3 regions of the Paenibacillus sp. FSL H3-0286 genome follow, and region 1 is predicted to be linked to each of the others. Evidence: predicted binding sites of a transcription regulator. Region 1 holds the regulator's gene; each other region holds the start of a gene.

Region 1 (12,816 bases):
CTTTATAATCATTCCGATGCACCATGCAGGTATCTGGATCTCCGAACGAATCAGGGAATAGATATTTGCGAATATCCAGACTCAGGCAAAATCAACATTTTGCCCTATCAAGAAATCTATCAAGCGGATGAACAGGCGGATTATTGTAAGGGAGAAGAGCATGTAAGGGAAAAATGGAATGGGGGAGCGTAATTGATTAAAGATCGTTGGTTTACAGTAACGGAAATTGATCCGACCACCTATGCAATCAGTGAATATGGACATTGGGAAAAGGTGCATTGTTTTTTACTCTTGGGGCAAAAACAAGCCGCGTTAATTGATACGGGATTAGGTATTGATAATATAAAAAGAATAACGGATCAGTTAACGGATTTACCTATCGCTGTCATAACTACGCATGTGCATGCAGATCATATTGGCAGTCATGGGCAATTCGAGACAATCTATGTACATAAAGAGGATGCGGATTGGCTGATTAACGGAATAAAAGGCTTGTCCCTTGCCCAGATTCGTAAAGATATGAGCCGGGACATCAGCCTTCCTGTTCCTGAAACCTTTGATCCTAACACCTACATACCTTTTCAAGGGAAACCAACAGCTCTTTTACAAGAAGGGGATGTGCTCGACATAGGCGGGCGCAAAATAGAAATTTACCACACACCAGGTCATTCGCCAGGTCATATCAGCCTTTTTGATCATGCCAACGGATATCTGTTTACAGGTGATTTATTGTATGACGTTACGCCAATCTATGCCTTTTACCCTTCGACTAGTCCGGTTGATTTAGTGGCATCCTTAGAAAAGATTACGGAAATTCCAGGAGTTACCCAAGTATTCGGTTCTCATAATACACTGGGTTTAGATCCATCTATTTTACAAGAGGTCGAAAAGGCAGTTCGTGAGTTACGTGAGCAAAAGGTAGTGGAACATGGTACGGGCATTCACCAGTTTGATGGGTTTAGTGTGCAATTTTAGATTTTTCTATGTCGAAAACAAATGGGGGTATGGCGATATGGTGTCTACATCAAAGGCTTTTGCGAAAAATAATTCACACATCTTATTGCGCAAAAAACAACTTAATTATTCAGATACGATTGACCTGAACAGTGCATGCAATTGTTGTACTTGGGAGTAAGCTTCCTTGTACTGGTTGTCGGATTGTTGAATAGGCAATAAACCCGGCAAGAAGGAGATACAATACACAGGCGTTTCTTTGCTGTTCATATATATTTTAAGCGTAAGCTCTTCTATCACATTAGCTTCTTCATCGGTGTCCTTAAGGACATTAATATCTGCACTTGTTGCAGTAGTTTTGCTGTTTTGATGTCTTTTGGATACTTTTGAAAGGGTAAGTGCGTTAACCACAATCTCGGATCCCATTACATTATCAAATGAGTATAGCTTTGCTACTGCTTTTTTGTTACTCTTCGGATTTTTGGTGCCAATTGCTAATTTTTTATTAGGCTCGTTAAGTGCGATCAAGTGAGATTGATTGGGGGGAATGAATGTTTTGGTGAAGCTGATGTTAAAAGATGAGGTCGCATTAACTAGCTTAGAAATTTCAGATGAAGCAGATAGCGTTTTCAATTTTATAATGGCGGCACTTAGAATTAAAACAACTCCTAAAATAGCAAATAAGTACATCAGGATAATCAGCATATAATCACACCTCCTAGTTATCTCATTAGACTCAAATTGTTGCTTATTGAAAGATATGCCTGAATGATCTCCACTAGTATCTTTTAAAAGGGAAATTCGTGGAATTATAGGATCGGCTTCACGATTAACCCAAAAAAAGCACCCAGAGAAACCTTCCGATTCTGCAAATGATGCAAAATTGGGGGTTGCTGCAAGAGTGCTTTTTAAGGTGATTATGTAAACCTATAGAAAATTGAAGGCAGTGATATGATCGGTATAAACAATCAGCTGTTTGTATTCGATCGGAGTCCCATAACTAGCATAAGGTCTTACAGTAACGTCATTGAGGACAACAAAGTTATAGCTGAAATTTTTATCAGGGTGTTCTGCTCCCAAATAAGATATGTATTCGTCTACAATTACATCATCCATCAAAGATTTTAAATCAAATACATCCTCTTTGTTGGAGACGGTTGGAGAGACGATTCCCTGAATGCTGCCAAAAGAGGTGAGCAAATTCACTTTTTTTCCACTAGCTTGTTCATCATTTAAAAGTAAACCGGACAGCTTACCCAGTGCATCGACTTTAAAATCGACGAGGGTTCTAATTTTTGAATTATTCAAACTAAACACATCCTTTTCAATTTGCAATCCTGTTAACAATATTCGACATATAATCACCAAACTCCTAGTATGCTAATGAAAAAATACTTACTTATGTAATGCCCCCCATTTTTTAATGTGATTTGGGGGTTGCCGAGCCTCCATTCGAATTTAATTTCTTATCGTTACTCGTGTGCCTATAGGGACAATAGCAGCGAGTGCTAACACATCCTCGTTGTACATCCGGATGCAGCCGTGGGACACCTCTTTCCCAATGGAGGAAGGGTCATTGTTTCCATGAATTCCGTAGTGTGGTTTAGACAGTCCCATCCAAAAAACACCGAAGGGACCCCCTGGGTCGGGTTGTTTGTTAATAATAGTGAATTCACCCACTGGGGATTGGGTTAACATCTTACCGATGCCGACAGGGAAACCTCTAATCACAATATCATTGTCCAGAAGATATAACATTCGTTGGGTCAGATCTACAATAATTCGGTAGTTGGGCATTATACGCAACACTCCTTTCTAATTAGGATATGAGCAGAACGCCTAAAGGGTTATTCATAGAAAATGGCCATTTTAGCCATTGGGAACAAATGTTCGTAAGTGGTTGGAAAAGCAAAAAAACGTAGAAAAAAGGCTGTTCCGCATATGCGGAACAGCCTTTTATGTTAGAAGTGCATACTTAGTGGATATCTCGAAACAATCCGATGACTCTTCCGAGAATAGTTACGCGATTAAGGCGAAGCGGCTCATAAGCTGGATTCTCCGGCTGAAGCCGTATATGATCACGTTCCTTGTAAAAGGTCTTAACGGTTGCTTCATCTTCTTCGGTCATGGCTACAACGATATCTCCGTTGTCCGCTGTTTGTTGTTGGCGAACAATCACATAGTCACCATTCATAATGCCTGCGTCCACCATACTATCACCCATGACAGACAGCATAAATACTTTGTTGTCACCTACATAGTGAGTAGGAAGTGGGAAGTAGTCTTCGATATTCTCTGTAGCAGTGATAGGTACCCCGGCGGTAACTTTACCTACAACAGGAATCCGTGAGATGGTCTGCGCGAATTGGTGAACATTCTCTGAATCCTCTTGGCCTAGTAATTCTATTGCACGTGGCTTCGTTGGATCTCGACGAATAAGTCCCTTCTTCTCAAGCCGGTCCAAATGACCGTGAACTGTGGAGCTGGAAGCAAGGCCAACAGCTTCTCCAATTTCCCGGACGGAAGGTGGATAACCCTTGCTGCGGACTTCGCTTCGTATAAATTCCAGGATCGCCAGCTGGCGACTTGAAATCTTTGACATTGGAATCAACCCCATATAGTAATGTTTGGGAAAATTATAACATAGAACTACCGTTCGCACAAACATAAGTTCTAACTATTATAAATATTAATCTGCTAGAGTTAAAAAATGGTAGACAAATGATAATAAAATGAACCGCTTGAGTCTCTCGAAAAAAAGAGAACAATTGTTCTGAAATAGTATTGAACAAAACACATGTTCGTGTTATTATAAATTCGAAAGTAAGAACAAGTGTTTGGAGGATGATGATTATGCTAAAATACAGTACATACCGCAGCATCTACGACAAGGCCCCTGTGGTTGAATCTATAGGACATAATGACGTTGCCCGTAATTCCGCTAAGGTGAAAGAGATAACGGAACGTTTGCTTGGAGGGATGATTTCGTTGTTCCGTCAAGATTTCTTTATTAAGTTAATATTGATTTTCGTGCTAGTATTATCTGGCCTAACAGTAGTGGGAAATGTGTTTGCAGGATCGACGACTATAATGAAGGAAGAGAAGCGGATTGTGGTTGAACGTGGAGATACACTATGGAGTATTGCTCTTAAGAATAAACCAGCTGATATGAAGACAGTTGTTTATATAGAAGGAATTAAACGTTCAAGTGGGATTAAGAGTAGTCAAATTAACGCTGGAGACATACTTACTTTACCTATTTATTAATTTTCTGAGAACATAATAGAATGACCAGTAGAGCTTGCAGGGAGTAGACCTTGACAAGCTCTTTTTCTCATGGCAGAGTTAGAATTAATTTATAGGGGGAGGGAAAGTATTGAATATTGATGAGTTGGTCGCGCGAATTAACGAATTGGCACGCAAACAGAAGAGCGTAGGCCTTAATCAAGAGGAAGTGGCGGAACGCGCCAAGCTTCGTGAAATTTACCTGGGGAATATCCGCAATAACTTCCGAGCACAATTAAATACTATTGAAGTAGTAGATAACGATGAGCATGAACAAGGTAACAAGGGGCTTAAACATTAGCTCGCTGTTCCTTTTCATAGATATTTCAGGATGACTAGGGGGAACGCACATGGCCCGTTCTTGGGAAAGAATGGTTCAACGCAACACACAGCAAATCAACAAGCAAAGAAAGAAACAAGGCAAGGATACGATTTATGCCTCTAAATCTCCTACCCAGAATGCCGAAGTCTTTAAAGGTCGCAACATTGCATTTCCGTTAGTGTTAGTGATACTTGGCACTATGTTTTGGGTAGTTGGTTCTATTGATCAGGCCAAAGGTAATGGCATGCTGGCTAATTGGCTGGGAGTAGTACTGTACTATTTGCTGGCAGCGCTATTGTTCTTCCGTCGTCCGTACTTGAAGGTGGAAAAAGCAAGACTGTCCACTATTAAATTCAATCGCGAACGCGGACTTCCAGCTGCAGATATTGAGAAAATCACCCTTTCGCGTGGAGCTGTAGTCATTAAGCACAAAGGGAAACGTACGAAATGGATTTTCACAAAACTTATGAATCGCTATGATACTAATGCGATGAGTACACGATTAGAAGCATTTGCTAAAGCTCACAACATTGAAGTAGTTCACGAATAGAACTAGACCAGTTAAAGGGAGAGGGAGACCTGTAATGCCAATTTCTGCTGTACTATTTGACCTTGATGATACATTGCTGTGGGATGATCGGAGCGTCGAAGAAGCATTTCGTTTTGCTTGTGAAGCCGCCGGGGATACGATCGATCCACAAGAACTAGAAGTTGCAGTTCGTAAGGAAGCAAGTAGCTTGTATGAATCTTATGAGACGTTCCCATTTACAAAGATGATCGGAATTAATCCATATGAAGCACTCTGGGCTAACTTTACGGCAGGTGAACAGCCAGAATTCCGTCAATTGGAGCAGCTTGCACCGGTATATCGTAAAGAGTCTTGGCGTCGCGGACTTGCAGCGTTAGGGGTGGAAGACGAAGCACTAGCTGAGACCTTGGCAACTAAATTCGCAGCAGAGCGCAGAAAACGTCCATACATCTATGAAGAAACAATGCATGTACTGGAGCAGTTACGGGGTCAAGTGAAGCTTCTGCTACTTACGAACGGCTGTCCTGCACTGCAACAAGAGAAACTAGATGGTGTGCCCGAGTTAATTCCTTTCTTTGATCATATTGTGATTTCCGGAAGCTTTGGTAAAGGCAAACCGGATAAGGAAATTTTCCTGCATGCTTTAGAGCTTCTTGATGTAACGCCTGAGCAAGCGGTTATGGTCGGCGATAAGCTGACAACGGATATCCGTGGGGGGCTGGCAGCAGGGTTGACCACGGTCTGGATTAATAGAAAAGGTAGAGCACCTAGTCTTGATATTCATCCGGATCATGAAATCAATCACCTTGAGGAACTTCTTCCACTAGTTCAATCCTTGTAAGATATACAGAGCTATTAGCTCCAACATAAAGACTTTATAAAAGCAGCGAGTTTCTGAGATCCTAAGAAACTCGCTGCTTTTCTGTACATACATACTAACATAAGGAATTCATTAGATTTTTAAGTAAATGATTTAAGTCACAAGACTAATGCGGAATTGACGCAAAATACTGAAAAACCAATAATAATGTGTATAATAGATGGAGATGTATAACATGAATTGGTAGATTTTTATTATTCGATAATGATTGGGAGGGCTCCAAATGATGAGATCGAAGAAATTAGTCGCTGTATTATTAGGTGCAACACTTCTAGTACTAGGTGGATGTTCTTCAAATGGAACCAAGCATTCAGAAATACATAACATGAATATGAACATGTCTATGGAACCTATCAAAGTCGAACTACAATGGAGTCCTGAAGAAGTTGTTGTAAATCAAAAGGTAACCTTTGAAGCTGTGGTGACCCAAGATAACGAGGCAGTAGATGATGCAAAAGAGGTTCTGTTCGAAATTGTGAATAAAAATGATGAGGGACAGAAAATAGAGCTTAAGGGAAAGCTAATTGGTAAAGGAGTCTATCAAGCAGAAGGGACCCTTGAAAAGGAAGGACAATATAATGTCACTTCACATGTGACAGCCCGGACACAGCACTCTATGCCTAGCAAAGAGCTGTCTGTGAAACCATGATTCAAAGGTTCGCAACGCTTACTGAGCAATAACAGATAAAGCAGAGTGGAAAGGAAGGCTTTTCGAAATTCCTTTATTCTGCTAAACTTACTCTAATGTTTTACTGGGGGGACTATTAGTTGGCTAAATATACACTTGAGGAAAGCTTACAACAAAGGATTTTGATCCTTGATGGCGCAATGGGCACGATGATCCAACAGGTGCCTCTTACTGGAGAAGATTTTGGAGGCGATGAGCTGGACGGCTGTAATGAAATGCTGGTATTAACACGTCCAGAAGTCATTCAGACGATTCATGAGCAGTACCTCGAAGCAGGGGCTGATCTCATTGAGACTAACACATTTGGTGCAACCTCTGTTGTGCTAGCTGAATATGATATTCCTCAGCGGGCACGTGAGATCAATCTAGCGGCAGCAGAGTTGGCTCGCAGAGCAGTAGACAAATATGACACACCTGACCGTCCGCGATACGTCGTGGGGGCTATGGGTCCAACAACAAAAACGCTCTCAGTAACTGGAGGCGTTACTTTCCAAGAGTTAGTTGATAGCTATGAGGAACAAGCAGTGGCATTGATCGACGGTAAAGTAGATGTTTTGCTGCTGGAGACCTCTCAAGATACACTTAACGTTAAAGCTGGAAGTATTGGTATTCGTAATGCTTTTGAAAAGACTGGCATCACATTGCCGGTTATGATTTCAGGAACAATTGAACCAATGGGTACTACATTGGCGGGTCAGAATATTGAAGCATTTTATATCTCATTAGAACATCTGAAGCCTATCTCTATGGGCCTCAACTGTGCGACTGGTCCTGAGTTCATGCGGGATCACATTCGTTCGCTTTCGGAGATCTCCTCCGCAGCCGTGAGCTGTTATCCAAACGCAGGATTGCCGGATGAGAACGGACATTATCATGAATCTCCAGATTCTTTAGCTCGCAAGATTGCAGCCTTTGCCGAAAAAGGCTGGCTGAACATTGCGGGGGGGTGCTGTGGAACGACACCAGAGCATATCCGTGCGATGAAGGAAGCACTTTCTGAATATCCTCCACGCCCGCTGACAGGTAATCATCCGCCTGCACTTTCAGGCATCGAGCCTATCTATATTGAGAACGACAACCGTCCATACATGGTTGGTGAACGTACGAATGTACTTGGCTCTCGTAAATTTAAACGTCTTATCGTCGAAGGTAAATATGAGGAAGCCTCAGAAATTGCCCGTGCTCAGGTGAAGAGTGGGGCACAGGTTATTGACGTGTGTGTACAAGACCCTGACCGTGATGAGATTGAAGATATTAAGCTTTTCTTAGAACTGGTTGTGAAAAAGGTTAAAGTACCCCTGATGATCGATACTACCGATCCTAAGGTTATCGATTTGGCTTTGCAGTACTGTCAAGGTAAGGCGATAATTAACTCCATTAACCTTGAAGATGGTGAAGAAAAATTCGAGCTGGTGACGCCGATCATTCATAAATATGGTGCAGCTATTGTTGTGGGTACCATCGATGAGACGGGACAAGCCATTAAGGCGACAGATAAACTGGAAGTGGCTAAACGCTCCTATGACTTGCTAGTGAATAAGTACGGTTTAGCAGGAGAAGATCTTATTTTTGACACGTTGGTGTTCCCTGTAGGAACCGGAGATGAACAATATATCGGTTCAGCAAAAGAAACGATTGACGGCATTCGTTTGATCAAGGAAGCACTTCCAGGCGTTCATACGATCTTGGGCATTAGCAACGTCTCCTTTGGATTGCCGGAAGCGGGTCGTGAAGTGTTGAACTCCGTATTCCTTTATGAATGTACAAAAGCTGGATTAGATTATGCGATCGTAAATACAGAAAAAGTGGAGCGGTATGCTTCCATTCCTGCTGAAGAACGTCATCTTGCTGAGGAACTGATTTATAATACGAATGATGAGACGCTTTCTGCTTTTGTAGCTGCTTTCCGTGGTAAAAAAGTAGAGAAAAAAGAGAAGATTTCCAACCTGTCACTTGAAGAACGTTTAGCTTCCTATGTGGTTGAAGGTACGAAGGAAGGACTCATTCCTGACCTTAATGAAGCATTGACTAAATCTGGTCCGCTGGAGATCATCAATGGACCGCTGATGGCAGGGATGTCGGAAGTCGGCCGGTTATTTAATAATAATGAATTGATTGTTGCTGAGGTGCTGCAAAGCGCTGAAGTGATGAAGGCTTCTGTCAATCATCTAGAGCAGTTTATGCAGAAGGATGAGACAGCGGTTAAAGGAAAAATTATGCTGGCAACCGTAAAAGGGGACGTGCATGATATTGGTAAGAATCTAGTGGAGATCATCCTCTCCAATAATGGTTATCAGATCATTAATTTGGGTATAAAAGTACCACCAGAGACCATTATCGAAGCCTTCCGTCGAGAAAAAGCTGATGCGATAGGATTGTCCGGGTTGCTTGTGAAATCTGCTCAGCAGATGGTCCTCACCGCTCAGGATTTACGTACAGCAGGTATCGATGTTCCGATTATGGTTGGCGGCGCAGCTTTGACCCGTAAATTTACGAAGACCCGTATTCGTCCAGAATATGACGGTCTAGTATTGTATGCTAAGGACGCTATGGACGGGCTGGATATTGCCAATCGGCTTATGAACCCTGAAGAACGGGAGAAGATTGCCGAGGAAATTCGTGTGGAGGCAGAAGCAGCGGTTGCGGTGGCGCCTAAGCAAGAACTGCCGAAACTAACCAGAGCAGTGCGTTCCAAAATATCTCCAGATGCACCTGTATTTGTTCCACCGGATTTAGAACGCCACGTACTGCGTAACTATCCATTGGGGCATATTATCCCCTATGTGAATATGCAAATGCTGCTGGGTCATCATTTGGGGTTACGGGGTTCTGTAGAAGCCCAATTAGCTGCTGGAGATCAGCGGACTGTTGAACTGAAAGGTACCGTAGACGATATTCTCCATCAAGCAATGCTAGAGGGTACCATTACTCCACATGCTATGTATCAATTCTTCCCTGCACAATCGCAAGGGAATGATATTATAGTGTATAATCCACAGAATACGTCCGAGATCCTGCATACCTTTACTTTCCCGAGACAAGGGGTAGAGCCTCATCTGTGCTTGGCGGACTTCTTGAAACCTGTTGACAGTGGTATTATGGACTATGTTGGATTCCTAGTTGTAACAGCAGGTCACGGTGTACGTGAATTGTCTACTCAGCTGAAAGAAAGCGGAGATTATCTGCGTTCACACGCCTTGCAGTCGGTTGCACTTGAAGTGGCAGAAGGACTGGCGGAACGCGTCCATCATATGATGCGCGATACTTGGGGTTTCCCGGATCCGGCGGATATGACGATGAAGCAAAGACATGGGGCAAGATACCAAGGAATCCGTGTTTCATTTGGTTATCCTGCATGCCCGGATTTAGAAGATCAAGGTCCACTGTTTAAGTTGTTATCTCCGGAGGATATCGGTGTTCACCTTACAGAAGGCTTTATGATGGAGCCCGAAGCTTCCGTTTCGGCTATGGTATTTGCCCATCCAGAAGCGCAGTATTTTAATGTAGAGAAGCTGTAATTCTTTCATTTATATACCTGGTCTGTAGGGGATTGTATCCCTTTCAGCGGAACCTCCCGTAACTGGGGGGTTTTTTGCTGGAAGAAGGTCGTTTAGAATTGAAAAGAGATGGTTGAGCCAATAAGCAGAAGGGAGGAAAAAGAATGGATTTATATTTTTTAGGTACTAATGCAGGTGTGCCAACGCTACAACGCAATGTAACGTCCGTTACATTAAGACTGCTGGAAGAACGTCGCAGTATTTGGATGTTCGATTGTGGGGAAGGTACACAACATCAGGTTCTTCGTTCACCGATTCGGCTAGGAAAGCTGGAAAAGCTATTCATTACCCACTTGCATGGTGATCACCTATTTGGTCTTCCAGGTCTATTATCAAGTCGTGGTTATCAGGGAGGGACAGCGCCGTTAACGGTGTACGGACCCCCTGGATTAAAAGCTTACTTAGAGATCTCCTTAGCTGTGAGCCAATCCCGAATTCCTTATAAGATTGAGATTGTAGAGCATTCAGGAGGAATTATATTCGAGGATGATAGCTTTAAAGTTGAGGCTGCATTACTTGAGCACCGGATTGACAGCTATGGCTACCGGGTAACGGAAAAGGATAGTCCCGGAAGCCTCAATACGGAATTGCTTAAGAGTTATGGTTTAAAACCGGGACCGATTTATGGGAAATTAAAAAAAGGTGAAGATGTTGTTACGGATGAAGGTGTGCGAATCTGTGCTGCTGATGTTGTCAGGGAACCCAAACGAGGACGTATTGTTACTATCCTTGGAGATACAAGACCTTGTTCGGGAGCCTTAGAACTCTCTCTTAATGCAGACCTTATCGTTCATGAAGCAACCTTCGCCCATGATCTGGCTGACATGGCGTATCAATATCATCATAGTACAGCCCGTCAGGCTGCAGAGTTAGCAAAAGAAGCCAAAGCAGGACAGCTGTTGCTGACTCATTTCAGTTCTCGTTACAGCTCGCATGAAGAGTTAATTCCTTTGCTTGAGGAAGCTGAACTCCTATTCCCAGAGACATTATTAGCTGAGGAATTTAATGCATATCCGGTACCTCGCAGACTAAATGGGCAATAGGGGGAATGATTATTTTCCGGGAAAGCGCAGGAAATGACAGTGCTATGCTAAAAAATGCTGGATGGGACGGTTGTTCGATTTCATTCGACGAAGTGTGTTAGATTTAAAGTAATCACGGAGTAAAAGACGAACGAATGGCTGGACATATTGCCGAAAATCAGTAGGTGATATCTTCCACCTAAAGGGATTGAGTTTTTCTGTAAATCCAAGCAGGGCAAAGGCTACAAGTTTGTTAATACTATTATTTATTTATTATATTAATTAAATTTATTGTGGAAACTGAGGGGTTAGTGATGGAACAAATTGAAGGATTATTGATTGATCTAGATGGTACATTGTACCATGGGCATAAAATGATTCCCGGTGCTGATCTGCTGATAAAAGCTCTTCGTGAAGCGGATATCCCTTTTTTATTTGTTACTAATAACTCATCGCGTACGGCAGCTAACGTTGCTGCCCACTTAAGTGGAATGGGAATTGAGGCGAAAGCTGAGGAGGTATGTACCTCTTCTATGGCAGCCGCACGTTACATAGCTGAGGAATCACCTGGGGCTACAGTGGCGATACTTGGAGAAGAGGGACTGCGTATGGCTTGCATTGAGGCAGGGCTCCAAATCGTCACAGAATCCCCTGATTATGTGGTGCAAGGTATCGATCGTTCTTTTAATTATGCTTCGTTAGCTCAAGCTTCGCGTTGGATTTTGAGCGGGGCAAAGTTTGTGCTCACCAATCCAGATTTAATGTTACCATCAGATGATGGGGTTATGCCGGGTGCGGGTACGATTGGTGCAGCAATTGAGGCTGCCAGTGGAGTGAAGCCAGTAGTGATCGGTAAACCTGAATCCCACCTGATCAAATATGCGACAGATCTTCTGAACATTCAACCTGAACATGCTGCTGTTGTTGGGGATAATATGCGTACGGATATCGCTGCCGGTGTTAATGCGGGCTGTCGTACAATCCTTGTTCTTACCGGTTTAACCACTACAGAGAACCTGGAGCACTATAAAAGCATCACAGGGATCACTCCCGATGAAATATGTGCCGATTTAGCTGAACTTAAAATGTTTCTCGGTGTATAATAGCTAGGGTCTTATTACTTCACCAACTTAGAGGGGACGATGAGTATGCCAGAATTGCCGGAAATGGAGAATTATAGACAGCTGCTTAGCCAGCGTATTATAAATGTTCCGATAACTAATGTAATTGTGAACAGAGAAAAAACAATTAACATGGAAACAGAAGCTTTCATTAATGCCTTGATCGGTGCGCGTGTTGTTTTTGTAGAGCGGCGCGCCAAGTATATTTTGTTTCATCTCCATGATGGACGAAGATTACTATTGCATTTAATGCTGGGTGGATTGCTTTTTTATGGTTCAGAAGAAGAACGGCCGGATCGTAATACGCAAGTAGAAATCGCATTTGGTGATCAGATCCTTTATTTTATGGGCCTGCGGTTAGGGTTCTTACATTTAGTATCCGTGAAGGAAAGCGAAGCAACGATGGGTAAGCTTGGACCTGAGCTGCTGGATCGACGGATGACGCCGGAACGTTTTGC
Region 2 (6,692 bases), 1.4 Mb from region 1:
ACTGTCCACCTTCAATTCATTAGGTGATTGGCATTTGTTTGCCAATTCGCCCAAACGGCTTATCTCCTTTTTACATATCTTGTGCTGTAGTCATTAATCATTAGGAGGAATTGAAAATGGGAATGGAACATGGTTGTGGTTGTAACGTAGGTCCGGTAGTAAGTCCAGCATCAGTAGGTCCGGTGTGTAGTCCTTGGACTTCAACAGGAGCAATTCTGGTACTTTTCATCTTGCTGGTTATCATCACTAAAGCTTGCTTATTCTAAGTTAGCTGATGTGCAGTGTAGCCCCATCTGGCGAATGCCAGGTGGGGCTATTCTGTTGCCTGGGGCTGGTCAGACAGACCGTTATTTAAACATAAATTCTACCCGGGTTCCGTCTGCATAATCCTCCAGCTGATTGCCAACCCAGCTTCCAGCCCCGCGGTTATCGCTTGGCGTTATGTATTCAATGTCGGCACCAACGCCGCCTTCCTTACACATAGCCATTGGCCATTCATCCCGGTCATACCCCTTTTTAGTGGGAATCCCTTTTAAGGACTCTTTACGGTTCTCTTCAGCCTGCTCTCGGTTAATCGTACATGTGGCGGATTCACCTTTCGCAATGGCATCCTGAATATGTTTGGCGGTCTCAGGATAGCGGTCTGATGGGAAGGTTAGCTGAACAACACTCGAATCGGATGGAGACGAGGGGTCTGTAGGCTCTCCGTTTTGTTCAAACCAGTAACTAGCCAAAGCAAGTAATGCAACAATGATGAGACTGGAGATCCATTTTCTTACTTTCAATTCTGCTCCTCCTTTTTTGGCACTTAAAATAGTATATCTTATATCATAATTCAGTGCGATTTAATATAATTAGGTAAAATAAAGGAGGACGGAACTGGATATGGAGTACATAATTACCATTGAGGATCAGACGCTTATTGCGGCTGCCGAAGATATAATTACCAGGCGTTATGAATGGGGACGGCACCATGTGGGTGCAGCGCTTCGTACTAAAACAGGAGAGATTTTTACAGCGGTACATGTGGAAGCCAGCATGGGGAGGATTACAGTCTGTGCAGAGGCGATGGTGATTGGCAAAGCGATATCCGAAGGTTATAAGGAATTTGATACGATTGTTGCGGTAAGGCATTCTGACCCAGACAGCGAGGAAAAAGAGATTAAAGTAGTCTCTCCCTGCGGCATGTGCCGAGAGTTAATTGCGGATTATGGAATAGACTGCAAGATAATTGTATCGGAGGATGACCGATTAGCTAAATATGAAATCACTGAACTATTGCCTTTAAGGTACACGAGATAAGAAAAAAAGTAATGAGGAGCCGCGGAGCTCCTTTTTTTGTTGAGCCGTGAATTTATTCAGCAGTTCCTTATATCGTCCCAACTTATTTTACAACTTCATGTCCATTCGCTGAGTTCATGTCATTATTGTCCCCATACTATAACTTAAAAAGATTTAAAAGGATGGTGAGAATAGATGGAGCAGCGGATTATTCGTCAGATGGTTGATTCAGCATCAAGGTTCGTGGGCGATGTGCAGTGGCAGATGGCTTTTCGCAGATTACAAATGGCTCCGGCGGATTCGGGGCTGTCGTCCTCGGCTCAGCTATTGCTGAATACCCTCTATTACTTGCAGGGAAAGGGTGTGATAAGCGGCCAACATGATTATTTGGAAAGTGCAGACGAGCTCATGGAGAAGCTTAAAAATACGAGTGGGCAATATGCTGCGCTTCATGGCTACGAGCTGGGCGCAATCAATAATCAGTCACAGGCTCTAATTGACAATCAACGGAATTGGGTCGTCAGCAGTGCGATACGCTGGTCTAGGGCCGGCGGGATCGTAACGATGTGTTATCACGCTGCATTACCGGGGACAGCGCCAACTTGGGGGAATGTAAATACGAGCCTAAGCAATGCTGATTTTGATAAATATATAACCCCAGGTACCACCCAGTATAATGCTCTGTTAGCTGATCTGGATAAGATAGCCTTGTCGCTGAAAAAGCTTAATGACGCAGGGGTTCCTGTACTTTGGCGGCCGTATCATGAAATGAATGGTGGATGGTTTTGGTGGGGGCAAAAGAGCAATTACGCTGCATTGTGGAGCCTTATGTTCGATCGTTTTACCAATTATCATAAGCTGCATAATTTATTGTGGGTTTGGAGTCCAAATGCAAAAAATCAGTGGTGTGATGAGCCGGCAGAATACTATCCGGGCAGTGATAAGGTAGATGTGCTGGCGCTCGACATTTATGACGCGGATTTCAAGATTAGTCATTATGATAATTTATGGGATCTGGGTCGTGGCAAGCTGATTGCGATTGGTGAGAATGGAGAGCTTCCGTCTGCTGAACTGTTGTCCAAAACACAGCCCAAATGGTCTTATCAGCTGACCTGGGGGAAACTCCTCTATGAGAAGAATACCGATGCTGTGATAAAAGCTTTTATGAACGATAAAATGGTATTCACACGAGAGGAGTATGCTGCTGAGGCCGCCGCTTTCGCTGCTATCGGGGATAGTGTGCTGGAGAGTGGATTATGTGGCCAATATTACAATAACATGACGCTCAGCGGCACGCCTGCACTGTTGCGTACGGATGCCAATATTAACTTTTCATGGAGACAAGGTTCGCCTGATCCTGCCATTCGTGTAGATGCGTTCTCTGTGCGGTGGAGTGGGAAGCTGACGGCTGCTTTTAGCGAGGTGTATACCATTTATTCCTACTCTGATGATGGGATACGGGTATGGATTGATGGCGGGCTAGTCATTGATAGTTGGGTGAATCAGAGCGGCCAGGAACGAAAAGGGAGTATAAACCTGATTGCAGGTAAGCCGTATGAAATAAAGGTGGAGTATTATGAGAATGCGGGCGACGCCCGGGTTGTTTTGCAGTGGGAGAGTCCGAGCCAGATCAAGGGGGTTATCCCAGCGGGGGCATTTTATCTTCCATAAAAAGAGTACTTCAAGTATGCAAGCGCAAGCAAAAAGCCCCGGTTTTCCGGGGCCTTTTTACGTATGAACGTCTTAAATTTGCTCGCGGTAGCTAATGTTGTTGGCGATCTTCTCGTCACGAACGGCTTTGCGCAGAACATCTTTGACGGTTTGGGCATCATGGATTTTTCGAAAAAGAAGCTGAGGCGCTGAGGCATCATCAGAAAATACAGTTAATGACCCAATGCCAAGCATCCGGTCCATGATAGACTGTTTTACGGATAAATCGCGTACGCGCAGCAATTCGATTTCTTCAACATTTTTACCGATAAGTCCGGTCTTTACCATAATACGCTGACTTGTAATGGTATATGAAGTTGTGTTAAGTCCTACGATTCCTTTGAGTCGATCCGAGATGCCGGCAGGTTTGCCTTTCCAGAGCACGACTTCTTGAATGACATGATTATCTACTGCGGGTCGATGAGCGGTTACTGGAGCAGTGCCGTCAAGGCTGGTTCCACATTCTCCACAAAATTTAGCGCCCTGCTTGTATTCCGCTCCACAGGTGGTGCAATAAGGCATAAATACTCTCCTTTCCTGATCACAATTAAAATAATTATAACATAACAGTCATTTTACATATATTTCATTTGCGCTTTACACAAACCGACATTATCCTGTTAAGTGGAGGGATAAATAATGAAAAAAGCTTTACTAATAGGAATGCTGATGATGACTGTCATCCTTAGCGCCTGCAGCAATAATTCAACTTCATCGGCACCTGCCACGGAGGAAGAAGTGCAGGAGACCGTGCAAAACTTCTACAATGAAATGTCTAAACTTGAAGAGTCAGGAAAAACTTCTTTAGCGGAGTTCAACGAAGCCATTGCTGGTTATTCAGCAGGAGAACTCACGGACAAGCAGTTGGAGAAGAAAATTAAGCAATTCCAGAGTACCGCAACTGATTTATCGAATCAAGCCGAGAAAGTAAAAATTTCCTCCAGCTTGCCTGAAGACATTCGTAAGTTGCTCGAAGAGTCTAAAGTTGCCTTTGAAAGTGCTTATTCTTTAAAAGAAGAGGCCTCTCAAGGCGCTGATTCCGCAAACGTTACGGCTGAGCAATTTAATGAATTGAATCAGAACGCTGATGTAGCGATGTTATTCGGTATTTCCAAGCTTAACGAGGCAAGAGAAGCAACAGGACTTATAGACTCCGAAGGTCAGGCTACCTCAGAGTCTGGGGACGTTGTTCAAGAATAAATCAAATCAGGCGCTGTGCAGTTTATCTGTCAGCGTCTTTTTGCTGCGAATTTTAGCTTGAATAGATATACATTAATATATATCTTTTGAATAAAGAGTGACCCTTAAAAAGGTATCTTTTTCCTGATTATTGATTAATATGCGAAGATGCGGATATAATACAAACATACGTTCGTGTTGAGAGGAATAGATATATAATTAAGGAGGGGTTACCATGGGCAAAAAGCTGGAGAAAAACGGGCTGTGGGAAAGCAGCCGCATGATGCTGCCGGAGCATAAGATACGAATTATAAGAGATGAACGGGAAACGCTGCGCCGCATCAAGCCTATTCTGGATGAGCAGAAGCTGGAGGAGATTGAATGTACACTGGCTTTGTCGTTGCGGAGTCATGTACGAGTGACAGTTGTTCTTTTTGACCCTTTTGAAAATACGATGTTAAGTGGTTTTGTGACTTCCATTCACACCCACTCGCGTGAGTTTAAGCTGCAGTGGGCGGAGGAATGGAAGTGGATCGATGTGGATGATATTGTCGAGGTCTACATCGTTTAATGCTGAGAACCGTTGCCTTCGCTTTTCTCATAAGCGATTAAGGTAACGGTAGGATTACCGGTCAGATGTGCAATGGAAGCTTCAGCATTCCGAATAATTTCCAGTGCTTCTTCCTGTTCACTAAGGGCTGCAACTTTATAGCTATCGCTATGAATATCCATATGTCTCCCACCTTTCGTTAAATATTTTGTCCTTTTTTGTGGAAATCATCCTAAAGGGGACAGGGGTACAGGCAAATAGGGCAGCGGCATCATTGAATATACCAAAGGGGTGATTCTATGCTGACTTTGGAGCAATTGAGGGAAAAATCCGCGGCGCGTCTGGTCGGGCTTCATCCTGTCTTGGCGGCAGGTGCGAATGTTTTGATTCAGCAAAGCCATGCGAGAGGAGTCCCTATCGTTATTACTCAGGGTCTACGGACCATTGCTGAGCAAAATGCTTTGTATGCGCAGGGTAGAAGCAAACCAGGACCGATAGTTACCAACGCTAAAGGCGGTACCAGCTATCATAATTATGGTCTTGCGTTTGATTTTGCGCTTTTGCTGCCGAATGGCACTAGCCTTTCTTGGGATATCAATCGTGATGGTGATAAGGATAAGACAGCGGATTGGCAAGAGGTTGTACAGGAGGCTAAGCGGCTTGGTTTAGAATGGGGCGGGGACTGGACCTCTTTTAAAGATTATTCACATCTGCAAATGACTTTCGGTTTAACTATAGATCAACTTCGGGCAGGTAAACGTCCAACGACGGACCAAGCCAAAGAGGCTTTAAAAAAGATTACCGGAGGGGATGATCAGGTGAACAAAGACGTTACAGTGACCATTAACCTAAACGGCCGCAAGCTTACCGATGGCGTTCTTGATACCGGAATAACCTATGTGCCCATACGTGCGCTGGCTGAGGCGCTTGGAGCAAAGGTTACTTATGATGCTGTGACTAAGACAGTTAATGTAGTAAAAGAGTAAAACCACCATGCATAGACAGTGCCGTCCAAGGGGAAATTATCAGTGATAACTAACCTTAAAGGGAGGCATAACACTGTGAACAAGCTGATAACAAGCCTTGCATGCGGTACTGTATTATCAATGAGTCTAATGGGAGCTAGCTATGCATCAAATGCCGTGGGATCAGCAGCATTGGGCGGTATCCCAGCCGCGAATACCGGGATGGATGGGACTGCGGAACACACTCGGATGATGAACACGGAAGGCAATCTAATGAACGGCACCACGGGAACGCTGAATCAGCATGAGAGCATTATGAAAGATAAGATCCGCATCGATGATAATTACAGACCTAACAACTACAACACCGATAACTACAATGACACCCGAAATAACTACAGAACCAACAGCACTGTCAACCCGGCAACCAACACCACACAGACCGGCAAATACCGTGCAACTAGTACAACAACGAATGCTGCAACTAACAAAGGATCTAACTGGGGCTGGCTCGGTCTGCTTGGACTTTTGGGTCTTGCCGGAATGAGAAGCAGAAGTGACGAGCGTAGATAATCCGCGTTTATAATAACCCGTATCGGTTCTGGCTGAACGGGTTATTTTTATTGTGAATAAATTTTTTTCGAAAAAGGATTGCGCGTTATCGATATTCATGATATTATATTTCTTGTCGCGTTATATGTGAACAACGTATGAAGCTTCAACACATAATATGCCGGGGTGGCGGAACAGGCAGACGCACAGGACTTAAAATCCTGCGGTACGTGAGTACCGTACGGGTTCGACCCCCGTCCTCGGCACTAGAAGAACAAGGGTTTCAGCTCATTAGAGCTGGAACCCTTGTTTGTTTTTAAGATGGTGTGCTAACATTTTGCTAACGGCGCCTCTTTTTTGGTGTAGATTCGAGGTTTCCGGTACGCTAGGAATGATGCTTGTATCAACTTCACGATGAGCAGTTCTTGTTCAAACTCTGCGTTCGAGAATTCTGT
Region 3 (12,816 bases), 1.5 Mb from region 1:
CAGTTGGAGACATCGTTGTGCAGCACCGTGGAGACGGTACCTTCTGAACCGCCCAGCTTACGAAGAACCGCCGCCGCAGGGTGCCGGATCAATGCCGGTCCGACCCAGTCCAAATAGCTGCGCCCTCGGGCCAGCAGATGATCTGCAAGCAGCAGCTCATCCCGGTTCTGTACGCTGCTCCAGCTAGCGATTTTGCGCGGCAAATCTCTTACAGTGCCTACTAGAATCATTTTATCTCTCGGACGAGTTAACGCTACATATAATACACGCATCTCTTCAGCTAATAATTCAAGCCGTGTACGCCGGTTAATAGCCAGATAAGGAAGTGTTGGGTAGCTAACTCGCGTTTCCCGTTCCACAAAACGCGGCCCAAAGCCAAGCTCTTTGTGCATAAGAAATGGCGAATGCAAATCTTGTCGATTGAACTGTTTTGCCATCCCGGCTACAAAAACAACAGGGAACTCCAGCCCCTTGGATTTATGGATGGTCATGATTCTGACGCCATTGCCTTCTTCACCGCCACCGCCAGCTACACCCAGATCTCCGCCATTCTCACGAAGCCGTGAAATGAACACCAGAAAACGGAACAATCCACGCGCTGCGGTGTCATTCTCAAATTGCACAGCCCGATCATACAAAGCTTTAAGATTGTTCTGGCGCTGCGAGCCTCCAGGCAGTCCTCCAACCCATTCCAGATAGCCGCTCTCCCCATAGATACGCCAGATCAGCTCACTGAGACTACCTTGTCTAGCCGCATTTCTCCAGCTTTCCAGCTGTTCTAGGAAATGTCTAAGCTTGCGCTTCAGTTCTGGACTGATCTGCGGCAGATCTTTATCAGGTAAAACATTATTTTCGACGGTGCTTGCGGATTCAATCACATGAGCCGAGAAGAGGTCATACTCTTCTTCAGCCTCTTTTGCATCTTGCATATCCACCGCCATCTGTACTGCTTGAAAATAAGGACCCTGACTACACATACGCACCGTAGCCAATTCTTCTTCCGTTAATCCGACCACAGGTGAACGAAGTACGCCCGCCAGCGGAATGTCCTGCTGAGGATTATCAACTATTTTTAAGAGGGAGAGTGCAATTTCCACTTCTGTAGCTTCAAAATAACCTTTATTCAGATCACCATAAGCAGGGATTCCTTCCATCCGAAGCTCTTCGATGATTAGAGGGGTCCAGATTCTTGCCGAGCGAAGCAGGATTACGATATCACCGTAAATAACCGGGCGCATAATCTTGAGTCCTTTATCGTAGATAAGCAGCGGCGATCCACCGGTCATCCCCGTCATTTGTGAAATACGCCGGGCAATTGCCCGTGCTTCCAGCTGCGCCGTCTCGCTCTCAATGGCTTCACTCTCCTGAAGTAGCGCCTCACCGTCTTCAGAAGTCTCTTCTGACTTCCCTGCTGTTGAACCACGATCTATCAATAATAACTCCGGTGCAAAAAAGGTATCGGGACCCTTCTCTGCTGCACCTGGGAAATTCGCTCCGTAAACAAGCTCAGCGCGTTCGTCATAATTAATCTCCGCTACCGTCTCATTCATAATCTGCCGGAAGATCATATTAACGGCATTCACAACCTCCATGCGACTGCGAAAATTACGGGCCAGATCGATAACCGAACCGCTAGACGATTCATTAGTAATTTCAGATGGATCATCGATTGGGTGTGAGCCAAAGCTGCGGTATTTATCCAGGAATAGCCCCGGCTCCGCCAGACGGAATCGATAGATACTTTGCTTCATATCTCCGACCATAAACCGGTTACCGGGTGTTTCACGGGATATTAGCCGCACAATCTCCTCTTGCACACTATTCGTATCCTGATACTCATCCAGCAGAACCTCATCGAATTGAGCACGGTATTCCATAGCTGCATCAGAAGGCAGGGAATGACCGGGCGTAGAGTCCGGATGGCGTAGAATTTGCAGACAATAATGCTCCAAATCACTGAAGTCGACTAGACCTCTTCCTGCTTTTTCAATTCTATAACGTTCACCGAATGCTATCACTGTCTCTGCAAGCTCTGCCATCAGTGGAGCCGCTTCGTTCAGCTCTTTCAAAAAAACCTCAGGCGGACGGCCAAACAATGCTTTCTGAAGATCTAAAATACTCTTCTTCACACTGTCGCGCAGTTCCTTCACCATCTCCTGCAGTCCAGGATCTGTCGAATCCTTCTTACAAGCCTTTAATTTTCCAAAATATACTTCCATAAAAATATCATATAATTCTGCCCAAGGTCGTTCGTTTACGGCATCCTGCAGTGCATTTACCATCTCAAGATCAGTGGTTAAATTCTCAGCATAGGGTGCCGGACCACCCGGTTGTAGTGCAATCTCCCGGCCTTGCATCAGCTGACTGGCTGCACCCGCAAGTGTCAGCTTCGCTTCTTCAAGAATGCTCAGCACCCATGGCGTTCCACCCAGACTTTCGGTGTCTGGCAATGAGAAATCAGCTGCAGTATCACGGAGCCATTGCGCTGGCCAAGGATGGCTGCGGGCGTAATCATGCAATCGCTGTATGAGCGCATGCACTGCATCATCACTGCGTTCACCACTGAACCAATCAGCGAGCTGCACAAATATGCTGTCCTCGCCATCCGCACCTACCTCACCGTACTTTTCCTCCAGCAACTCTTCGAGCAGCTCCTGCCGCATCATCTCCGCTTCATGCTCATTTAATATGCGGAAACCCGGATCAATCGGAATCATTTGATAATAACGCCGGATCACTTCCAGACAGAAGGAGTGCAACGTTGTAATCGAAGCTTTGCCCAGCAGGGATAGCTGACGGCGCAAATGGTCGTTCTCCCCGTTCTCCTCCAGCTCCCGATCAAGGGCTTCCCTGATCCGCTGCCGCATTTCGGCAGCCGCAGCTTTGGTAAACGTGGCTACTAGTAGCCTGTCTACACTGAAGCCGTTCTCTTCCTTACTGATCTTTCGAATAATCCGTTCTACCAGCACCGCCGTCTTGCCGGAACCTGCTGCCGCAGCAACGAGGATGTCATCACCGCTCTCCGCAATGGCGCGCCACTGGTCATCACTCCATATACTTCCTTCCGGTTTCGCTTCTATTTCAGCCTTCATACTCAAGGTGTAGTTCCTCCTTTGCGGGACAGCAGATCCCATATAACATCCTTCCCTGGCTTACCCAGATTGTTATAGCTGTTGCCTTCCACAGCTTCATCGAACTGGCAGACAGGTCTAAAGGAACAGAATGTGCAGGCGGTCTCCTGCCCAATTCGGTACGGCTCAATCGCCACATCACCCTCTGTTATCCGTGTCCCGATATCCGAGATCGTCCCTCTAACGGAGGATAATAGATGGCCCCACTGCTCTGGTGTAGCTACTGAGGCACTACTATAAAAGCTGCCGTCAGCTTTTACTGCTACAGGCACGATAGAAGAATACCCTTTGTCTAAAGTCGTATCCATCAGGGAGACAACCTCACGATCTGCTGTAAGCAGTCCTTTCATCTTGAAGCGTTTCAACAGCTCTTGCTCAGCCTGTTCCTTGTTCATCCCGTTGGATGAAGTTAACAACGGATCATGCACATGGAAATAAAGTGTGCCTGCTGGAAGTGCCGGCTGCCCCAGCCATTGCTCCGAATATGTCAGCAGCACATCCAAATAAGTCAGCATTTGCAGCGACAAGCCATAATACACCTCATGCAGCTTGAGATCCTTTTGGCTCGATTTATAATCAATTACCCGCAGAAGAATACCGTTCTCTCCACGAGCCATGTCTACACGGTCAATCCGGCCAACGACCTCCATCACACAGCCATTCGGCAGCGTAATTCTTAAAGGCGGCAACTCCTTATCCGGTCCAAAATCCAGCTCCAGCCCTACTGGCTCAAAGCTGCCCCGGCGGGCGTGCTCGCCCAGAATCACAGAAGCACGTCCAACAATATTCTTAAGCTTACGGGAGATGTACCCGTAACGTTTGGAGCTCATTAGAATTTCACCCTGCAACATCGGAGATAGCCGTTCTACTGTCTCACTGGCCTCACGCCGACATTCATCCGGAGATAAGCTGCCCCAGCCCCGTCCCTCTTGTTTCAGTCTTATCGCCATATCACTTAACGCAGCATGGAACAGCTGTCCAATATCAGGTGCTTGCAGCTTATATAACTGGCGCTCTTTCAGTCTTAGTCCGTAGGACGCAAAATGGGAAAATGAGCACGCAACAAATTTCTCCATCCGGGACACACTGCCCCGCAGTGTTGAGCCACCATACAATCTGAGGCTTGTGCCACGCTTTAGCTTCGTTCCCTCATTACGATAGAACAGTGAACTTAGCAAACGTTCCAGTTGAAATTTACGATCTTCGTTCTTAGTAAACCAGTTATACACATCCCACCATAGCTCCGGAATTTCTGTTCCTTGGCGCCACTGCCGCAGCTGCATAATCAATGCGCGAAGACTCTGTTCTGGTTGACCAATGAAACCGAGATGGATAGGATTTCCGACTTCTATAGGTAGTCCCGAAGGGGGAAGTGCTGACAAGCTGTGCTCTTGAACCCTTGGGAACATTCTATGCAAATGCCGGATAACCTCAGAGGGAAGGAGAGCTTTGCCCTCATCATCCGCTGTAGCGTAGCTAATCCAGAGCTTTCGGCTTCCTGTCGTTAGTGCATTATAGATCAGAAACCGCTCGTCCAGCAGTTTACGAGAAGCGCCGGGAGCAAGCTCCATTCCAGCATTCTCTAGTACGGAGCGTTCACCTTCCGAGAGAATTCCATCTTCCTTAAACTGCGCAGGCACAACACCTTCATTAAATCCAAGCAAAAAAGCGTATTTAACCCCCGTTGGGCGAGTCCGATCCATATTGCCGACCAATACTTGATCCAGTGCGGGCGGAACTAGTCCCATTTTAAGTTCAGCAAGACCTGTCTCTAGAACTCCAGTGAACACTTCAAACTCAAGTCTTTCATTGCCCATCATTTCTACTATCTGATCTAGAAGATCAAGTACCGCACCCCACAACTGGCTATGTTCCCTAGCCTTCTCGGGTTGGCCCTTCTCCATAGACTTAACACTGAGTTTCTCCAGCTTTCGCGCAACATCCGTCTCTTCAAGCAGCTTGTACAATGCCGTACAAAGTTCAAGACCGCTACGACTTTTCTGGATTCTTTTCTCAAAAGCAAATAATGGACCTGTTATACTAGCACGGCATCGTTCCATAGTAGCAAGCAGTTCATCATCCATCTGTCTGCCGCCTTCCAGCGACAAGCTAGGAATACCTTTCCAGGAGCGGCCATCTGTCCAGCGGTACCCCTGAATCCCACAAGCCAGCACATAGTTTTCTAAAGCATCCATATCTTCACGCGTAATACTACCGTCTAGCGGAAGCAGAAGCTCCGTCTTTACGCAACGGAATACATCCTCATAACGCCAGCGACGACGCACTACATCCAATGCGGAACGTATAAACTCCACTAGCGGATGATGCAGCTCATTCACCTTCTGGTCCAGAAAAAATGGCACTCCATAATCTTGGAACAACGGCTGAACCAGCTGCTCGTAATCGCCAATATTGCGCATCAATACGGCCATTTCGCCATATTTTGCACCTTCATCCCGCGCCAGTCTAGTCATTTCGCGCAGGGCTCCCTCAACCTCTGCTCTGTGCGAAACTGCGGCGCCTATGGATATAGCCTCTCTTGCCAGTTCATCCGCATCTATCCAAGCCTTCCGGCGATCATATCCCCGTTCAAGGTGAGCAAGTACTGGACTTTCTTCAAAACGTGGAAGAACCATTGGCTCCAGCAGCTCGTCCCATACATCAATGCCCAGCTCTTCAGCAATTCCACGCAGTTTAATGTAAGTAACCGCAGTTGGGTGAAACAATTCAAGCTCATTCAACTGATCTCCATAGGGGTAAGGACGATCAATTGTAAGCGAAACCGTCAGCTTCGAAGCTTGCTGCATCAATTCTCGAAGCACTACGAATTCCTGCGGAGTAAATCCATGGAACCCATCTACCCAAATCTCTGCCCCGCGAATGTAGGAGGAATCTGGAATATGCTCAGCCAGTTCTGCTAAACGATCCTCTTCATCGATATAAAGACGGGACATTTCCTTCTCTAAATCGCTAAATACCAGCTGCAAATCATCCAGCTTACCCTCAAGAATAGGACTTCTTGCAATAGCTCCTCGCATAGCGGACAGCTGTTCCTCTAAATCAGTGGAACCCAAACAGCAACGTTTCATCTCCGTGTGCAGTTGGTTCAGACGTTCCACAAAACCCGGTCTGTCTGCTGAGGCACCGAATAATTTCAGTTCCTCTTTGCGGCGACTGATGATTTTGTAAATTAACATTTTCTTACCTTCTTCACTGATTGGCAGACTTGCACTGCCACCAGTTTCCTGCTTCACACGATAGGCAAGCCGCGAAAAACTCAGTGTCTGCGCCCGAAGGCTTCCCTTCACATTCCCTACGGTCAGAAGCCCCCGTTCTGCTCCAAAAGAACCTTGCTCTGGCACAAGAATAATAATCGGCGCACCAAGCGGTTCCTTTTCTAAGGAAGAAGAGATAGATTCCCATATTTTTGTTGTCTTGCCACTGCCCGAGCGGCCTAGTAAAAAGGTTACCGGCATAAATGATAGACTCCTTCCGTAGCGGAGAAAATATATAGAATACAGGGTGAAATATCCACCCATTGATTACACTCCAATTAAAAAAGTTCAGTGATTCCTCGTCCCCTCAGTATATCATAACCACACTAATCGGAACATGTGTTTGCTAGTATTTTCTAATGTTTTACAAAGGATAATCAGCTATGAGTACAAATAAAAAAAGCAAACCTCCGGATTTTGGCGGCTTGCTTTTTAGAGTGTTTAGTTTGTTTTTAATGCCAGTTGTGCAACGTTAGATAGGAGCTGCCAATGTCGGAGCGTAGGGTCAATGTTAGACTGTTGGCGTTCAGCGTTCAGCGTTCAGCGTTCAATACTCAACACCCCGCACTCAACGCCGATCGTTTTGTAATCCGCATTCCGCATATCATAATTCAATAAGCATCATTCGTTGTTTACTATTTAGTATTCCGAATTTAACACTCAACATTTCGGCTAGGCTTGTTTCATTAATTACTTAGGGACCCAGGAGCCGTTATTCGTGGATTCAGTGCTGTTATGGCAACTTTTCGGACCCCACTGACGCTATTCTTCGAAAATGTGCTGCATTACGGGTGTTATTGGGGCAATAGCGCCTTTAGGGTCCGTAAGAATTCAATAATGGGCTGTTTACGCTAAATAGAGTCATCTGAGTCCGTTGGCAACTCCTTGCCTTACAGTCGACTCACGGCCACCCTACGACCAGCCCTTTTATCTTATTTGTTACTTGGCACTGTAAACCTTTTTGACCTTCAGGCTTATTTTTTACTCCGCACTTCAAAAATCGCAAACTTCAGATAGTGTCCTTCGTTAACGCCAAGTATTTGTGGATGGTCTTTGCCTGCGGCCCGCCATTCTACAAGTCTCAACACCTTGCCAGCATCTTTAGCTGCATCGGCAATCGTTTCGAGGAACAGATCTGGCTGCATATGGTAAGAACAGCTTGCGGTAACCAAATAGCCGCCTTCGTTCACCAGCTTCATCCCGTGCAGATTGATATCCTTGTAACCACGGCAAGCGCCAGCTACTGCACTTTTGGTTTTGGCAAACGCCGGAGGGTCCAAGATGACTACATCCCAAGTTCTTCCTCCACCTGCCGTCATCGGCTTGGATGTGTCGGTTTTGGCTGTTTTGCCTCCGGATTTAGGATTTGTAGCAGCTGCTGCCGTATCTGTTCCACTGGCAACTGTCGCCCGTTCAGAACGTTCCTCTAGTCCTTTAACCTGATTCCGTAGATATGCAAAAGCATCATCCACTACGAATTCAACACGATCGCTAAAGCCGTTCAGCTCCACATTCACTTTGGCACTCTCAATGGCGTGTGCTGAAACATCAAGGCAGGTTACTTTTTTCGCGCCATACTTGCAGGCATGCAGCGTGAAGCTGCCCGTATGCGAGAAGCATTCCAGCACTGTGGCACCGTCCCAATAAGGGAACGTTACATGTTTGCCGCTCTTATTAACTGGTAAGGTCTGTAGTGAACCATCCTCAGTTTCAATTTCCTGTAGCGTAATGCCGCTTCGTCCTCCCCAGCCTTTCATGAGCGGAGCAATGGAAGCTCTATTCTCACGTTGGTCAAAGAAGTAACCTGTCTTCTGGCCCTCTTCAATATCAACGACCAGCTTCAGGCCATTCTCGCTCACGGTTACATGCCTTGGACATTCCCCGTACAGCACACCCGTTGTCTGCTCCATACCTTCAAGCTCGCGCACACTAACATCACTGCGCTCATAGATTCCGCGCGGTGCCATAACCTGCACCAATGCTTCGACGATTTCTGCACGCCGCTTGTCCATTCCGAGGGTAAGCAGCTGCACAACCAAAATATCTCCGAATCGATCTACAATAAGCCCCGGCAAAAAGTCCGCTTCACCATAAACCAAGCGATAAGCATCCGCACCCGGAAGGAAACGATTTCTGTGTTGCAGACAATTCGCAAACCGTTCTGCAAAAAAGGCTGTATCCATGATCGCAAGGGGTCCCTGCGATACAATTCTTACCCGAATTTGTGACGCTGGATTGTAATATCCTACGGCCAAAAATCGGCCCTGATGATTAAGGACATCTACTAATCCCCCCGCTTCCGGATTTCCTTCTACCGATGCGACTTCACCTGCATAGACCCACGGATGGCCCTGTTCCAGTCTTTTTTTGCGATTGCGTTCTAAAATAACCGATGGCAATGACTTCAACTCCCTGTTTTTCTAAAAATGTTTTTATACATGTCCCATGCAATACATTCATATATTGGTGTACAACCCTCGTCCAAAGGAGTATGCCCTATGTTCAGTGATTTGCTGTTCCCTATCATATATGGTCTTGTTATCTTTCTAGCCGGCATGAAGCTGATGGAAACGGCGTTGTCCAAGCTAGCAGGCCCTCTATTAACTACAAGCCTAAATAGAGCTACCTCAACACCTATTAAAGGAATGATTGCCAGCAGCCTGTTGTCCGCCTTACTCCAGAGCAGTACTGCTGTAACGGTGTTGACTATCGGCATGGTCAATGCCGGCCTGCTTACCTATGCCCGCACACTTGGCATTATCCTGGGCAGCAACATCGGCACCACATTAACTACAGAATTGATCGGACTTCAGATCAATACCATGGCCACGCCCTTGCTGGCAGCCTCGCTCAGTCTGTGGGCAGCGGCAGTTATTGCAGGCGAACTGCCGCCTACATCACGAGTGGCAGAGCTCTGCCACAAAATATCCCCGCCGCTGCAATTTATCAGTCTGGCTGTATCAGGCTTCGCCCTCGTCCTATGGGGCATCGCTATCATGCAGTCTATCGGCGGAATACTTCAGGAAAGTGGCTTATTCCTCTGGTTCCTAAACCATGCCGCTACTAGTGCCTTATGGGGGCTCGCCGCTGGAGCGTGCCTAACAGCCATGCTCCATAGCAGCGCTGCTGTCATAGCTATGGCTATGAGCATTGCCGCCTCGGGTGCCATGCCGCCTGAGCTAGGTATAGCCATTGTGCTGGGCGCCAACGTGGGCACCTGTGTTACAGCGGTCATCGCTTCCATCGGCGGCACGCCATCCGGCGTCTTCGTCGCTTGGTCCCATGTTGCGCTTAATGTAGGTGGTGCACTATTATTCTTGCCCATGATCGGGCTGCTACAAGCAAGTGCTGCATGGATTGGTGGAGGCCCTGCTTCACAAATCGCCCACGCCCAGACCATTTTCAACGTAGTCTGCTCACTTCTAGCACTGCCATTATGCTACCTGCCTATATGGTCAAAACTGGAGAAACGTCTTCAGTCTTAACAAAAAGGTGCCGTTTATTATAATCCCAGTTTTCCACAACTGTACTATTATACTTCAATCGAAAATATTATAAAACCGCGAACCGTCGTAAAAAGTGATCACCGTCGAGAAAATTCCAATCAGCGCAAACAAAGCCAGTGCAAAATAATCGTCTCTCGTGAACGGGCGACGGCTATACCAAGTTCGTTTGGTCTCAGTGCCAAAGCCGCGCAGCTCCATAGCGGTACTGATATTTTCAATCCGCTCGATACTAGTCAGAATTAGGGGCATCAGAATCGAAATGATATTTTTTAGCCGCTTAGGCAGCTTTTCTTTTCTAGAAATATCTATTCCCCTTGCTTGAGCAGAGAACGATATATTCTCATGATCTCGTTGAATATCCGGAATGTACCGCAGTGCCAGCGATACAGAATATGCAATTTTATAGTTCACTCCAACTCTATTTAAGGATGCTGCAAATTCACTGGGATTGGTCGTTAGAAGAAATAATAATGCCATAGGAATGACCACCGCATATTTCAGGGCAATATTGAATTGATAAAATAGCTGCTCCCAAGTTACCTTATACCGGCCTGCAATATGCATAATATCATGACGTGTCCCGTAAACACGTACGCCCTCCAAAGGAGAAAAGATAAAGATAGCTATATGATTAAGCAAAAAGAAAATCAAGATGAAATATAATACGAAAGCATAATCCTGAAATTGAACTTTGGAAATTCTAAAGGCAAGCAAACTAAATAACAGCATCACAATTAGACATCTTGTATCATATGTAATCATCCCCGTCACAGACCACACTACAAATAAAATCAACTTCGTAGCGCCGGTAAGACGGTGAATAGGTGAATCCTGCTTCGTAAAAGTTAACATTTTGGCCTTCATCCGCCTCGGCTCCTCCTATCATACGCAATGAACCTTCTAACGAACTCCTCCGGTTGTTTCAATCCAGCTTTTATAGCTAGGGCAAAAAGCGAGGTTTCTTTCAAGTTCGCTTTTTTCACCACATCAGTATTCGTTAATATTCGCTCAGGGCTATCATCCGCAAGCTTCACGCCATCAGCTAACACTATAGCTCTATCGGCATATTCCAGCATCAAGTGCATATCATGCGTAATCATAATGACCGTCATCCCCTGCCCCCGCAGCGTCAAGAGAAACTCCATCATTTCGTTATAATGCCTGTAATCCTGAGCAGCAGTCGGTTCATCCAAAATGATCACTTCCGGCTCCAGTACCAGAATGGCGGCAATCGTGACCCGTTTCTTCTGGCCGTAACTGAGCGCCGAGATCGGCCAGCTGCGAAAAACATAAAGTCCGCACACCTTCAAGACTTGATGGACGCGTTCACGAACGAGCTCCTCAGGGCAACCTCGGAGTCTTAGTCCTAGGGCAACCTCATCATATAAAAGTGTCTTAGAAATCATATGATTGGGATTTTGCATAACAAAACCAATCCGCTCTGCCCGCTCCTTAATCGTGTCCTGAGCAATATCACGCCCATGCATCCGTATCGATCCGGAAGAAGGCTTATAGAAGCCACAAATGAGCTTAGAAACTGTAGATTTCCCAGCTCCATTTCGCCCCGCTATACAGACCATCTCTCCTTTATGAATACAGAGATTGAGCTTATCCAGCACCTGCTGATTTTTTTCGTATCCAAAAGAAATATCTCTTAGCTCAAGGATGGGTGGGTTCTCCAGCTTATCCTGGCGTGACTGATTGCACTCATACCAAATCTTAAGTTTATTAGAACACGCCTCCAACTGAATATCGTTCACATGCTGCGGATTCATATTTGCTGTAATCGAACATCCGGCATACTTCAAAGCCGTTAAATAGAGAGGTTCCCGAATGCCAACTTCTGAAAGCAACGTTGTGCTCAACAGCTCTGCAGCCGGCATATCCGCCGCAATACGTCCTTCATGGATCACAATAATACGATCCACCGCCCGATGCAGCACCTCTTCAAGACGATGCTCGATCATAATAACGGTTTTACCTGTCTCTTTATGCACTCGATCAATAAGCTCAATCGCTTTTGTACCTGTATAAGGATCTAAGCTTGCCAGCGGTTCATCAAAGAGCAGGATGTCCACATCACCTACCAGAACACCTGCCAAGGACGTTTTTTGCTTTTGTCCACCCGATAACTCCTGAGGAGAAGAGGCCAGAAAGTCGTGGATATCCACCGCTCTTGCGGCAGCCGCCACTTTGCTCTTCATTTCTGTCTGCTGAACCACATGGTTCTCTAGACTGAAGGCGATATCCTCACCAACCGTTAATCCTACAAATTGTCCATCCGGGTCCTGCAATACGGTACCTACCTGATTGGACAGCTCTGCGATACTCAGATCCTTCTGCTCCTGGCCTATAACCCGTAATGAACCTGATATTTCCCCTCTGTAAGCAAAAGGGATGAGACCATTAATGCAATGAGCCAGTGTACTTTTCCCAGAACCTGAGGGTCCCACGATAAGCACCTTCTCCCCTTCAACAATCGTTAAGTTAATCCCCTGTAGTGTGGGTTCCTGCTGCGCCCGATATTGAAAGCTGAAATCCTTAAATTCAATCATTACTTTTTTCATCTGAGACCTTCCTCTGGGTTAATGTGAAGAGAAAAAAGCCGGTGATTTCCACCGGCTTTTTAGCTTGGATATGTATTCCACTCAAGCTTCTCTAGTCAAGCTGCCCTGTTTCGTTCTTGTCTTAGCATACGCAATGGCTAGTAAAGATCCGATCACTGCCACCGAAGCTATATTTAATGCACCTGCGGTCAGTCCTTGCGTAAATACTTTATTAGCGGGTTCTGCATAGATCAGAATATCCAACACTGGGGCTACAAGGAACCAAGCTACAGCATTCGCTGCAATCTGAGCCAAATTAAAGCGTATTATTTCCTTCCGTCCGAATTCCCCGTCATGA

What was found. The regulator LexA, encoded in region 1, represses DNA repair genes until DNA is damaged. The targets are predictions, from matches to a motif close to CGAACATATGTTCG.
Region 2: a site for LexA is predicted at 4,353-4,366, ahead of MHB37_RS24090 (YolD-like family protein). Genes of this name have one in related genera too.
Region 3: a site for LexA is predicted at 6,739-6,752, ahead of addB (helicase-exonuclease AddAB subunit AddB). Genes of this name have one in related genera too.

The regions. Positions count from the first base shown of each region.
Region 1 covers NZ_CP150285.1:4,015,385-4,028,200, reverse strand. The annotation lists gene MHB37_RS18175 (cupin domain-containing protein) at 1-192, shown strand, start outside; gene MHB37_RS18170 (MBL fold metallo-hydrolase) at 193-975, shown strand; gene MHB37_RS18165 (hypothetical protein) at 1,081-1,659, opposite strand; gene MHB37_RS18160 (hypothetical protein) at 1,882-2,262, opposite strand; gene MHB37_RS18155 (L,D-transpeptidase) at 2,413-2,751, opposite strand; gene lexA (transcriptional repressor LexA) at 2,930-3,556, opposite strand; gene MHB37_RS18145 (LysM peptidoglycan-binding domain-containing protein) at 3,808-4,221, shown strand; gene MHB37_RS18140 (DUF896 domain-containing protein) at 4,331-4,540, shown strand; gene MHB37_RS18135 (hypothetical protein) at 4,590-5,111, shown strand; gene MHB37_RS18130 (HAD family hydrolase) at 5,146-5,931, shown strand; gene MHB37_RS18125 (FixH family protein) at 6,194-6,619, shown strand; gene metH (methionine synthase) at 6,799-10,176, shown strand; gene rnz (ribonuclease Z) at 10,320-11,258, shown strand; gene MHB37_RS18110 (TIGR01457 family HAD-type hydrolase) at 11,552-12,340, shown strand; gene MHB37_RS18105 (Fpg/Nei family DNA glycosylase) at 12,386-12,816, shown strand, end outside.
Region 2 covers NZ_CP150285.1:5,372,074-5,378,765, reverse strand. The annotation lists gene MHB37_RS24120 (hypothetical protein) at 117-266, shown strand; gene MHB37_RS24115 (DNA-entry nuclease) at 348-785, opposite strand; gene MHB37_RS24110 (cytidine deaminase) at 886-1,302, shown strand; gene MHB37_RS24105 (glycosyl hydrolase) at 1,477-2,952, shown strand; gene MHB37_RS24100 (PH domain-containing protein) at 3,025-3,513, opposite strand; gene MHB37_RS24095 (hypothetical protein) at 3,631-4,191, shown strand; gene MHB37_RS24090 (YolD-like family protein) at 4,406-4,741, shown strand; gene MHB37_RS24085 (hypothetical protein) at 4,738-4,902, opposite strand; gene MHB37_RS24080 (M15 family metallopeptidase) at 5,020-5,706, shown strand; gene MHB37_RS24075 (WGxxGxxG-CTERM domain-containing protein) at 5,782-6,258, shown strand; tRNA gene MHB37_RS24070 (tRNA-Leu) at 6,418-6,503, shown strand; gene MHB37_RS24065 (hypothetical protein) at 6,667-6,692, opposite strand, start outside.
Region 3 covers NZ_CP150285.1:5,499,367-5,512,182, forward strand. The annotation lists gene addA (helicase-exonuclease AddAB subunit AddA) at 1-3,092, opposite strand, end outside; gene addB (helicase-exonuclease AddAB subunit AddB) at 3,095-6,607, opposite strand; gene MHB37_RS24685 (class I SAM-dependent rRNA methyltransferase) at 7,381-8,805, opposite strand; gene MHB37_RS24690 (Na/Pi cotransporter family protein) at 8,905-9,891, shown strand; gene MHB37_RS24695 (energy-coupling factor transporter transmembrane component T family protein) at 9,946-10,776, opposite strand; gene MHB37_RS24700 (ABC transporter ATP-binding protein) at 10,773-12,479, opposite strand; gene MHB37_RS24705 (ECF-type riboflavin transporter substrate-binding protein) at 12,561-12,816, opposite strand, start outside.